One region of the Brasilonema sennae CENA114 genome, then DNA from elsewhere that is predicted to be linked to it. Evidence: riboswitches for the same ligand, from Rfam matches in the RefSeq annotation. Region 1 holds a riboswitch; each other region holds the start of a gene.
The links. A riboswitch is a leader RNA that binds a small molecule or an ion and turns the genes downstream of it on or off. The one in region 1 is predicted to bind cobalamin.
Positions count from the first base shown of each region.

Region 1 (3,283 bases):
AATTTTTCGTGACTATCACCATCACCTACGCAGACTTTATAACCTTCCACCACTTCCCCTTTATCTTCAATATTGAAACCAACAAGAGCAATATCGCTCCTGCTATGCTGAGCACAGGATTTTTCGCAACCTGTGAAGTGAATGTTGATTGGTTGGTCAAGAATAACGCGATCATCCAAGTATTGCGCTAATGCTAGGGCATGATTTTTGGTATCTGTTGCTGAAGACGCACATCCGGTGTTACCAGCGCAAGCAACTAGGGCACTGCGAATATTAGTTGCAGACCAATGCAATCCTAAGTTTTCAATTTTACTTTGTATCTTGGGAATCCACTGTTGAGGAATATCTGATATCAAAAGATTTTGCCAAGGTGTCAGCCTAAGTGTAGCATTAGCATAGGTTTCAGCTATATCCGCTAACCCACGTATTTGTAAAGTATTTAATCTACCAACTGGTACGACAACACCAATGTAGGACAATCCTTTGTGTCGTTGGGGATGGACACCTATGTGTTGGTATTTAGAATAGACATTGCATCCAATATCTCTATATTCCTCCTTAATTTGTGTATGACTGCTTTTCACAGAAAAACGCCGTAGTGGATAGGGAAGATGACGTTCAACTTTTTGAAGAAATCTTTCTATACCTAAGTTGTTCAAAATCTCCCAAAAACGTGGCTGACGTGACTTGCGATGAGGAATTGTGTTTCCAATCTCTAGTGTGAGATGCTGCAAATAGACTTGTGCCAATGCACCTACAACCTCAACACACTCTTCTGGTTTTAGCAGGATGTCTGTATCAATAAATGGTTCAAACAGCGATGTACCCAAGTTCAGTTTGAGCCGGAAGTAAACGTTATTATCAACCATAACCGCAGTCAGGGCGATATCGTTTGATCGTTCGCCAATCGACACAGAACCACCGCCATCAAAAGCAACGCTGAATTTAGGTGAAAGTGGCGCTAGCTCTGGGTGAGTGGTAATGTAGTGATCTAATTTGCTGATGAGAGGTCGAGTATCAATTAATTCGTATAAGTCGATGCCAGACGTGGGACTACCCATGATATTGCGGAGATGATCAACCTCTGGAACGGCTGAAGCTATACCAATATCTTGTAGGACTCTTAAAAATTTAGCCGGAATCTCTGTACGGATTGCACGGATTTGGAGGTTGGCACGATTGGTAATATTAGTGTAACCAGTTCCCAACTCGTCAGCTAAGTCAGCGATGACACGAAACTGCTGACTAGTCAGTATTCCTCCAGGTACACGGATGCGAGATAAAATACCATCTCGCGCGGACGTTTGATAAAAAAGACCAGGACAACCAGACACGCCTACAACTCCTTCCCCGTGCGACGCAGAGAGCAGATAACAACTGTGTGTACAAGACACCCTTGGAGTCAGCATTCTGACTAACCGAATTTGTTGGTTGTTAGGTGTTTTATCAACTACTAAGCACTAGCAAAATCGGATTACAGCTGCGGCACAGTACCGGAATTTCACCGGACTTTCCCGACTCCAAGTGTGTAGTTTAGCATGAGATAATAGCCATACTTCTTTTTGCCAAATCTTCTTGATTCTTCCATTAGTCGCCAGATGCAGAAATGGTTATCGGTAGTGGGTATTGGTGAGGATGGGCTATCGGGATTGAGTGCGATTGCCTATTCTCTCCTTGAACATGCACAAGTGATAGTCGGGGGAAAACGCCATCTCGCCATGTTACCACCAGACGATTCACGAGAAAAACTCATTTGGACTTCCCCCATCAGTCATTCTATAGAAGAAATTCTCCGTCGCCGGGGTCAATCTGTATGCGTTTTGGCAAGTGGCGATCCCATGTGCTTTGGTATCGGTGTCACTCTCTCCCGCCAGATTCCTATTTCTGAGATGACTATCATCCCCGCCCCTTCATCCTTCAGCCTTGCTTGTGCCAGACTAGGATGGTCACTCACCGAAGTAGAGACATTAAGCTTAAACGCTCGTCCTCCTGCTCTCATCCAAGCGGCTATCTACCCAGGAGCACGTCTTCTGATTTTAAGCGAAGGCAAGGAAACCCCAGCAATTGTCGCTGAAATCTTGACAAAACGTGGTTTTAGTGATAGCAAAATTACCGTCCTAGAACATATGGGCGGTTCTCAGGAGAGAATTATCGCAGGCACAGCCGCTTCATGGACGACAACAGAACTAGCTGATTTGAATACGATCGCTGTAGAGTGTATTGCTGATGCTGGAGTTATACCCTTACCTCGGTTAGCAGGACTACCAGATGATGCGTATCATCATGATGGACAGTTGACTAAGCGCGAAGTGCGAGCAATAACACTTTCTGCTTTAGCTCCCACACCGGGACAGTTGTTGTGGGATGTGGGTGCGGGGTGTGGTTCGATTGGTATTGAGTGGATGCGGAGTCATTCTCGGTGTCGGGCGATCGCCATTGAACAAAATTCCACCCGACTACAATATATTGCTGACAACGCCGCCGCCCTTGGTACACCTTATTTACAAATTGTTGCGGGTAAAGCTCCCGCTGCATTGAATGATTTGCCCCAACCCGACGCTATCTTTATTGGCGGTGGTGCAACAACAGAAGGTTTATTCGAGGTGTGTTGGGAAGCTTTGCGTCCGGGAGGGCGTTTTGTTGCTAATGCTGTGACGATTGAAAGTGAGCAGAAGTTGTTGCAATGGCACAATCAGGTAGGCGGGGAGTTGATTCGTGTTGCTGTTCAACGGGCTGCACCTATTGGCGGGTTTTTGGGGTGGAAGCCGATGGTGCCGGTGACGCAGTGGGTGGTGAGGAAGTAGTTGGAAGCGAGTATCTTTTCGAGTTATTTGTCAGGTGGACAGGGCTTGATGTATAAAATTACAGTATATTTGCTCCACAAATATACTGTAATTTTCACTCTATATTTCCTGAAGAGGGATCTGTTGATCTGTAGCCAAGGGATGCTTTAAACTTCGGCTGTGTCTCATATGTGACCTGCCACTGATAAGCTTTGCCGTAAGACCACTTTGTTTGTCATATTACTAAAGTAGATATCTGAGGATGTACATAAACATTAAAGCCAATGCTATATCAGATAATAGTCAAAGTTGAGTCTGAAGCAATTTACCACCAACCATATAAATTAGAGATTGATAACTTTATCCTCGGAGTAATGCTCAGTCCAGATAAGGTGGTAGAGGAGCTAAGCATTGCTCTAAGGGTAAAGAATTATCAGGATTTTTTACCCCAAGTTAGTTCAGATATAGAAAGCCAGATTACTCGGATAGATATGCGAGAT
Region 1 covers NZ_CP030118.1:5,054,650-5,057,932, forward strand. The annotation lists gene cobG (precorrin-3B synthase) at 1-1,334, opposite strand, end outside; cobalamin riboswitch at 1,384-1,538, opposite strand; gene cbiE (precorrin-6y C5,15-methyltransferase (decarboxylating) subunit CbiE) at 1,599-2,804, shown strand; gene DP114_RS21215 (hypothetical protein) at 3,068-3,283, shown strand, end outside.

Region 2 (3,283 bases), 340 kb from region 1:
CTCGCCCCGTTTGTAGCGCACCCGGAGTTGACGTACTTCAGAAGTTTGGGGAAAGGAACCAATTGTGGTTGTCGGGAACAGAGGAAGAGGAATTTGGGAATCAAGACGCAATCCATAGGATAAGGAGCGCTGAAAATCATCAATCTTCAGAGTTTTTCTTCTTTCTTGAATTGAGTGATTTACTGGACTAAACTGCTCGAATTGACTCCAGCTTGACTCAAGAAATTCTTGCTCTGTTTTGGTATTGTCTCCTATGATTGTTCGAGCCAATAACACCACTTCTTGAAGTTTCTGTTCTGCAAAACTTAAAACATTTCTTAATGCTGATGGCAGTTGTTTTTCTCCTTTAGCATCGTAGGGAACAAACTGCAAAGAAGCTGATGGCTGAATATCTAGAGACTTTACATGTAAATTGTCTACAATCTCTTGCAATACGGAGAGAACTTGTTCTGGACGAATTTGCCAAATGTTTCTGGCATCTATAATTCCTAATCCCAGTCGCTTATCTTCAGGGAAACCGTAAGTTTTGATTAACTCTAAGTTTCGTCCGCGAGTGAAGTCCAAACTAATTGCGCTGACTGGTAATTCTATGACCCAAGGATAGGTTTCCCCTAAGTCATCAAAGTAAGTAACTAGGTGTAGGGGTAGTTCTACAGACTCAAGTGAGTTATAAACTGTTTGAAAGTGTTTTTTCCAGGAATTGGCATCACCCAAAACTAAGGCAGGTTCGTGCATTTGCACTTCGTCTACTCCCAGATTTTTCAGTTCTGTAAGTAGGTTGATGTAAAGTGGTATTAGCTTTGATACCGCCTCGTCAATATTTGATTCTAGTTTGCTTAAGCGCAGGAGTGTACAGGGACTAAGTATAATGGGGATTGCCCTTTTACCTAATATCTTTTGGGCGCGCTGCACTGTTTGTAAAAAGTCGCTGAAATCTGCTGACAGGATTTCTGAGGCGATTTCAGGGACAAGATAGTGATAGTTAGTATCGAACCACTTTGTCATTTCAAGAGCGGGAATTCCTTCTTTCCCTCGTGCCATTGCAAAGTAGCGTTCTAAGCCGGAAAACTGTTGGAAGGGTTCGGGAATTAAACCAAAACGAAACGCCCAGTCAAGTACATGATCGTAGAGTGTGGTATCTCCAATCCCAATTTTTTCAATTCCTGCATCTAACTGGGTTTTCCAGTTAGCTTCTTCAACTTCTGTTACTGTTTGTAACAACGATTCTGCTGCTATCTTTCCACTCCAAAAGGCTTCTAGTGATTTCTTGACTTCCCTATTTTTACCAATACGGGGATAGCCTAATGTTGCACTTTTAATCTGCATAAGTTTATCTTATTAATGAAAACTAATGATTTGGGTACTACAGCGCCGCTACAGTAGTCAAAAAGGAGGCAAAAAACCCGGTTTCTCTCTGTCGAAAAACTTGAGATCTCGTATACTCAACTCAAATAAACCGGGTTTTTGGGATTAATGTACCGGCGCTCTAGGGATTGGGAACTGAGAACTTTTAGTCATACCGAAATCCGCTTTTCTAACCCCCTTTTAACCCAGGCGATTAGAAATCGCGCGCCAGGTGCTAACTCCTGCGGAGACGCTGCGCGTTCGCGTAGCGTGCGCCTTGCGCTTACAAGTCGGCAAAGCTGCCCAACGCACTGGCTTGACTACACAAACAAAGTCCGCCTACGCGGACTAAATAACAAAGGGGGTATTAGATCCGGATTTGGTATCAGTCCTCAATGAACAACAAGTTAGGTTTAATTTCGCCCACTTAATTAAGTGGTGGAATCTTTGCCAAAATCCCCTTTTTCAGTGCTTGGGGTCGTTCTGACCAAGGCAGTGAACCATCGGGTTTAGCGTAGTATTGACTGGCACATTGCAGAATGGCTTCGGCGCTACTGTCAACTGGCAAATCGCCAAACAAATAGGTTAATTTATCTTGGGCAGCAAAGGCAATGACACAAGAGCGATTACAAGCACTCATGCATTCAACTCCCTGAATTGGGAAATTATTTCGCAATTCCCAGTTTTGCGCAAGTTCCTGAAGCTGCTGTAGTAGTTGTTGACCACCACTTTCACCAACTCGCTTGCCGTCTTGCCAGGTGCTAGCACAAGTCGTGCAAACAAATAAAGTATGTTGTTTGTTGCTCATTGATTTTGAAGTGTATGGGAGGAAGTTCAAACCGCAAATCTCACACAGTGTTGCCAACACCAAAGTCCAGCCCTGCTGACTGTGTGAAAACTATTGCAAAAAATTCTTAACTATCAAGAACAACTCTAAACATTTACACCTAGAAAAAACTAGTACGAATGAGAGCTATACCTAGAGTCGTAATTTTTACCGTCAACTAATCGTATATCCGTGCCTATTGTAGCAAGACATCATCTTGAATGCATCTGTGCCACTATGAGAACGTGAAGCTGGCAAATTGTATAAATTTGTAAAAACATTCATGGGATTGTTCATCTGTACCTCGCAGACGTGCAGAACTAACAAGTTAACTTCGGCGGGCATCCTGGCTGAGAGATACTTATCTCCTTTACAGTTGCGGGACAGCGCCGGATTTACACCGGACTTTCCCCCTTACCTCTAATGGCTGACCCCCATTAGAACCGACTTTATAACAATACCTTACCATACTTCTATCCCACAAATGTCGTCAATCACAATCTTGGGAAAGTCATCGTTTTTCCACGAGTCCTGCGTGGTTTTTTGACCAAATTTGACTTTTGCAAGAGGCTGATTGTGAGCGATCGCGCCTTGCGCGGCTCCCTGCTGGAGCATCGCCTTCCTTATAATTGCTTTGTTTTGCAACTGATCTGTCACGCCAAAACAAGTGGATACAGTTGAAACATAGCGCTTCTCGGTTGCGTGCAATACACAACTGTAGAGACGTTACATTTACGTGCTCTACATTATTCGTAGTGGTGTATGTGATTCAAATGAGAACCGCTATATAAGCCAGTGGATAAATTCCTTAAGCGTGACATTAATCAAGAAAAACTATGAAACAGAACAATGTGTCCTTGCCAACTGAGTGTACGCTTCGCAGTGCAACATCTGAGGATATCTGGTCTATTCGGTTGTTGGTACTGCGCGCAAAACTTGACCCTACCCAAATACGATGGCAGCAATTCTGGGTAATAGAATGTAACAAGCAATTAATCGCTTGCGGACAATTACGCAACTTCTCTGGTGCCCAAGAACTCGGTAGTTTGGTTGTCTTACCAGCTTGGAGAAGTCGAGGTTTGGGGAGTTTTCTGACACAGCATTTGATTACCC
Region 2 covers NZ_CP030118.1:4,717,336-4,720,618, reverse strand. The annotation lists gene metE (5-methyltetrahydropteroyltriglutamate--homocysteine S-methyltransferase) at 1-1,326, opposite strand, end outside; gene DP114_RS19910 (DUF1636 domain-containing protein) at 1,772-2,152, opposite strand; cobalamin riboswitch at 2,490-2,633, opposite strand; gene DP114_RS19905 (hypothetical protein) at 2,633-2,785, opposite strand; gene DP114_RS19900 (GNAT family N-acetyltransferase) at 3,007-3,283, shown strand, end outside.
Region 2: linked by a shared signal. The riboswitch ahead of DP114_RS19910 (DUF1636 domain-containing protein) and the one ahead of cobG (precorrin-3B synthase) in region 1 are both predicted to bind cobalamin.

Region 3 (3,283 bases), 140 kb from region 1:
TTCTTTGGTAGATAACACATTCTAAAAGTTATCGTTATGTTTCTATGAATAACTTTACTTTTGTTAAAGAAAATATAATATGTAACAAAGTATTAAATAAGCACTTCAGTTTAAGTGAATTGATCTAAATTTATAAATGACAGGTAAATCACTGACTTACCTGATAAATAAGACTCAAAAAGTTTATCGCACTTATAACAACAATGACCACAACAATACAACGTCGCGAAAGCGGTAACGTATGGGAGCGGTTCTGCCAGTGGATCACCTCCACGGAAAATCGCGTATATGTAGGTTGGTTCGGTGTACTGATGGTTCCCACCCTCCTCTCCGCTACCATCTGTTTCATCATCGCTTTTATCGCAGCACCTCCCGTTGACATCGACGGAATCCGTGAGCCAGTTGCAGGTTCCTTAATCTATGGAAACAACATCATCTCTGGTGCTGTTGTTCCTTCCTCCAACGCCATCGGCTTGCACTTCTACCCCATCTGGGAAGCAGCTTCCTTAGATGAGTGGTTGTACAACGGTGGTCCATACCAGCTCGTCGCATTCCACTTCCTTATTGGCATATTCTGCTGGTTAGGTCGTCAGTGGGAGTTATCCTACCGCTTAGGTATGCGTCCCTGGATTTGCGTAGCTTACTCTGCACCTGTTGCAGCAGCAACCTCCGTATTCCTGATTTACCCCCTCGGACAAGGTTCCTTCTCTGATGGTATGCCTCTGGGTATTGCTGGAACCTTCAACTTCATGTTGGTGTTCCAAGCAGAGCACAACATCTTGATGCACCCCTTCCACATGCTCGGCGTTGCAGGTGTCTTCGGTGGTTCACTGTTCAGTGCAATGCACGGTTCTTTGGTCACCTCCTCCTTGGTTCGTGAAACAACCGAAACCGAATCTCAGAACTACGGTTACGTCTTCGGTCAAGAAGAAGAAACCTACAACATCGTTGCTGCTCACGGCTACTTTGGTCGCTTAATCTTCCAATACGCTTCCTTTAACAACAGCCGCAGCTTGCACTTCTTCCTGGCTGCATGGCCTGTCATCGGTATCTGGTTTACCGCCCTGGGCATCAGTACAATGGCATTCAACCTCAACGGTTTCAACTTCAACCAATCGTTGATTGATTCTCAAGGTCGTGTGATTGGTTCTTGGGCAGATGTGCTCAACCGCGCTAACTTGGGTATGGAAGTAATGCACGAGCGTAACGCTCACAACTTCCCCCTCGACTTAGCTAGCACAGAAGTTGCTCCAGTAGCACTTTCTGCTCCTGCGATCAACGGCTAATTCTTAATAGCCTAAGGACGCGATGTCTCGCGTCCTCTACAAGTGAAAAGCGCCCTTCTCGAATAAGAGGGGCGCTTTTTCATTTGATTAATAGATGGGAGTCAAAAATGGATGCAGCGCATGCTCACAATTTGCAGCTCGATAATTGTGGTGACATCGAAAAAGTCAAAGCTACTGATAAATAAGGGTTTTCGCCTATCGCTGTATTTGCAATATAACAACAAGCTAAATGCAACAATTCTTATTTGCATTGATATATTGAGCATGGTAAATTACAGCAAATCCTAGGTTCTGATGGGGTTCAGCCATCAGAGGTAACGGGGAAAGTATGCCTGCGCCACGCCGTAGGCGAACGGTGAAAATCCGACACTGTCCCGCAGCTGTGATGAGACTCAAAATTTTTGTCTCTAAGTCAGAATGCCCGCCTGAGGTAAGAAACATAAAATCGTCTGCGAGGTACAGATGCTAAATATTCTTTTTAATTGCCGTTGTGCGGTAAAAGTCGTTGTGTCTAGTATGAGTGCAATGACGACTTTGATATTGTGGAACTATGCTGTGTGTGCTGGAGAAATTGCACAACCAGAAAAAATAGCACAAAGCATAAGTCCGCCAACAAATGAACAAGAACCCCCTATTGAAATTACAGTCACAGGTAAAGTGTTGAATCAGCCTGTTTTCTCTCCCTTTCGTCGAGAGGGGACAGTGAAAGATTCTACCCGTCCAGTCTACGTCATTACAGGTGAAGAAATGGAAGCGCAGGGTGCGCGAACCGTCAGAGAAGCGCTACGATTTCTCCCCGGAATCTTACCTGATGGAACAGTAGGGACAGAAGTGAACGCATTAAGCGGTCAATTTATCCGGGGTTCTAACTCCGAACAAGTATTGATTTTACTAGATGGGAGACCGATTAATAATCTTGGTGGCGGTGGTTTTGACCTTTCAGAAATCACCACAAACAACATTGAACGAGTAGAAGTTTTACCTGGAGGAGGTTCCACCCTATACGGTTCCGATGCGGTGGGTGGAGTGATTAACATTATTACTCGTCGTCCGACAGAGAAAGTGACAACACAAGCGGGAGTGACTCTGGGTGCGTACGGACTCAATGAACAGACTATCCAGAATAGCGGGAAAATAGGTGATATTTCTTGGGTTGTGGGATATAACCGCACCGAAGCAGATAACAATTATCCTTTTTCCATCCCAGAAGCCAACTTTGAAGGAACCAGGAAAAACAATGACACTCTCTACAACAACTTTAATGTTAAGTTGGAGGCGAATTTAGGAAAACGCAATACTCTTACTGTCTCAAGCCTATACTTAAACAAAAATCAAGGAGTTCCAGGAGGAGTCCCCATACCCGAACCTCAGTTTGGACAAGGTTATTTTAACTCCTTGACTGACAACAATCGCAAATACACAGACCAAGTTCTCACCGATTTAACCTGGAACTCAAAACTAGGAGGAGGAAACGATTCCCTAATCACAGCAAGAGTTTACGCCGATTTTCTCAATACTCGTTTTGAGAATCGTAGTGGGACACTTTCATCCCAGCGACGATTTGATAACGAGCAAACCTCTTACGGAATTCAAACACAACACAGTTGGAAATTTGCGAAAAATCAAACCTTAGTCTACGGTTTTGATTACCGCAACACTTCAGCACGTAACAGCACCTTCAACTATTCCACTGAACAACAAACCCTCAGCTACGACGATAGCCTTGATCAAGGAGCGCTTTTTGCCAGATATGAAATCAACTTTACTCCTAGCTTCAGTGTCAATTTAGGCTTACGCCAAGATTTTAGTTCTTTAGCAGATGGCTCTTTTACATCACCTAGTGTAGGCGCACGCTGGACAATTTCTGACTCCACTAACCTTAGAGCTAACTATATCAGGAATTTCCGCGCACCGACTCTTTTCAATTTATATGCAAGAGGTTCTACTTTCGTTGGTAATCCGAATTTGAAATCAGAAAATGGTGATAGTTATGATAT
Region 3 covers NZ_CP030118.1:5,191,624-5,194,906, reverse strand. The annotation lists gene psbA (photosystem II q(b) protein) at 204-1,286, shown strand; cobalamin riboswitch at 1,556-1,729, shown strand; gene DP114_RS21815 (TonB-dependent receptor plug domain-containing protein) at 1,749-3,283, shown strand, end outside.
Region 3: linked by a shared signal. The riboswitch ahead of DP114_RS21815 (TonB-dependent receptor plug domain-containing protein) and the one ahead of cobG (precorrin-3B synthase) in region 1 are both predicted to bind cobalamin.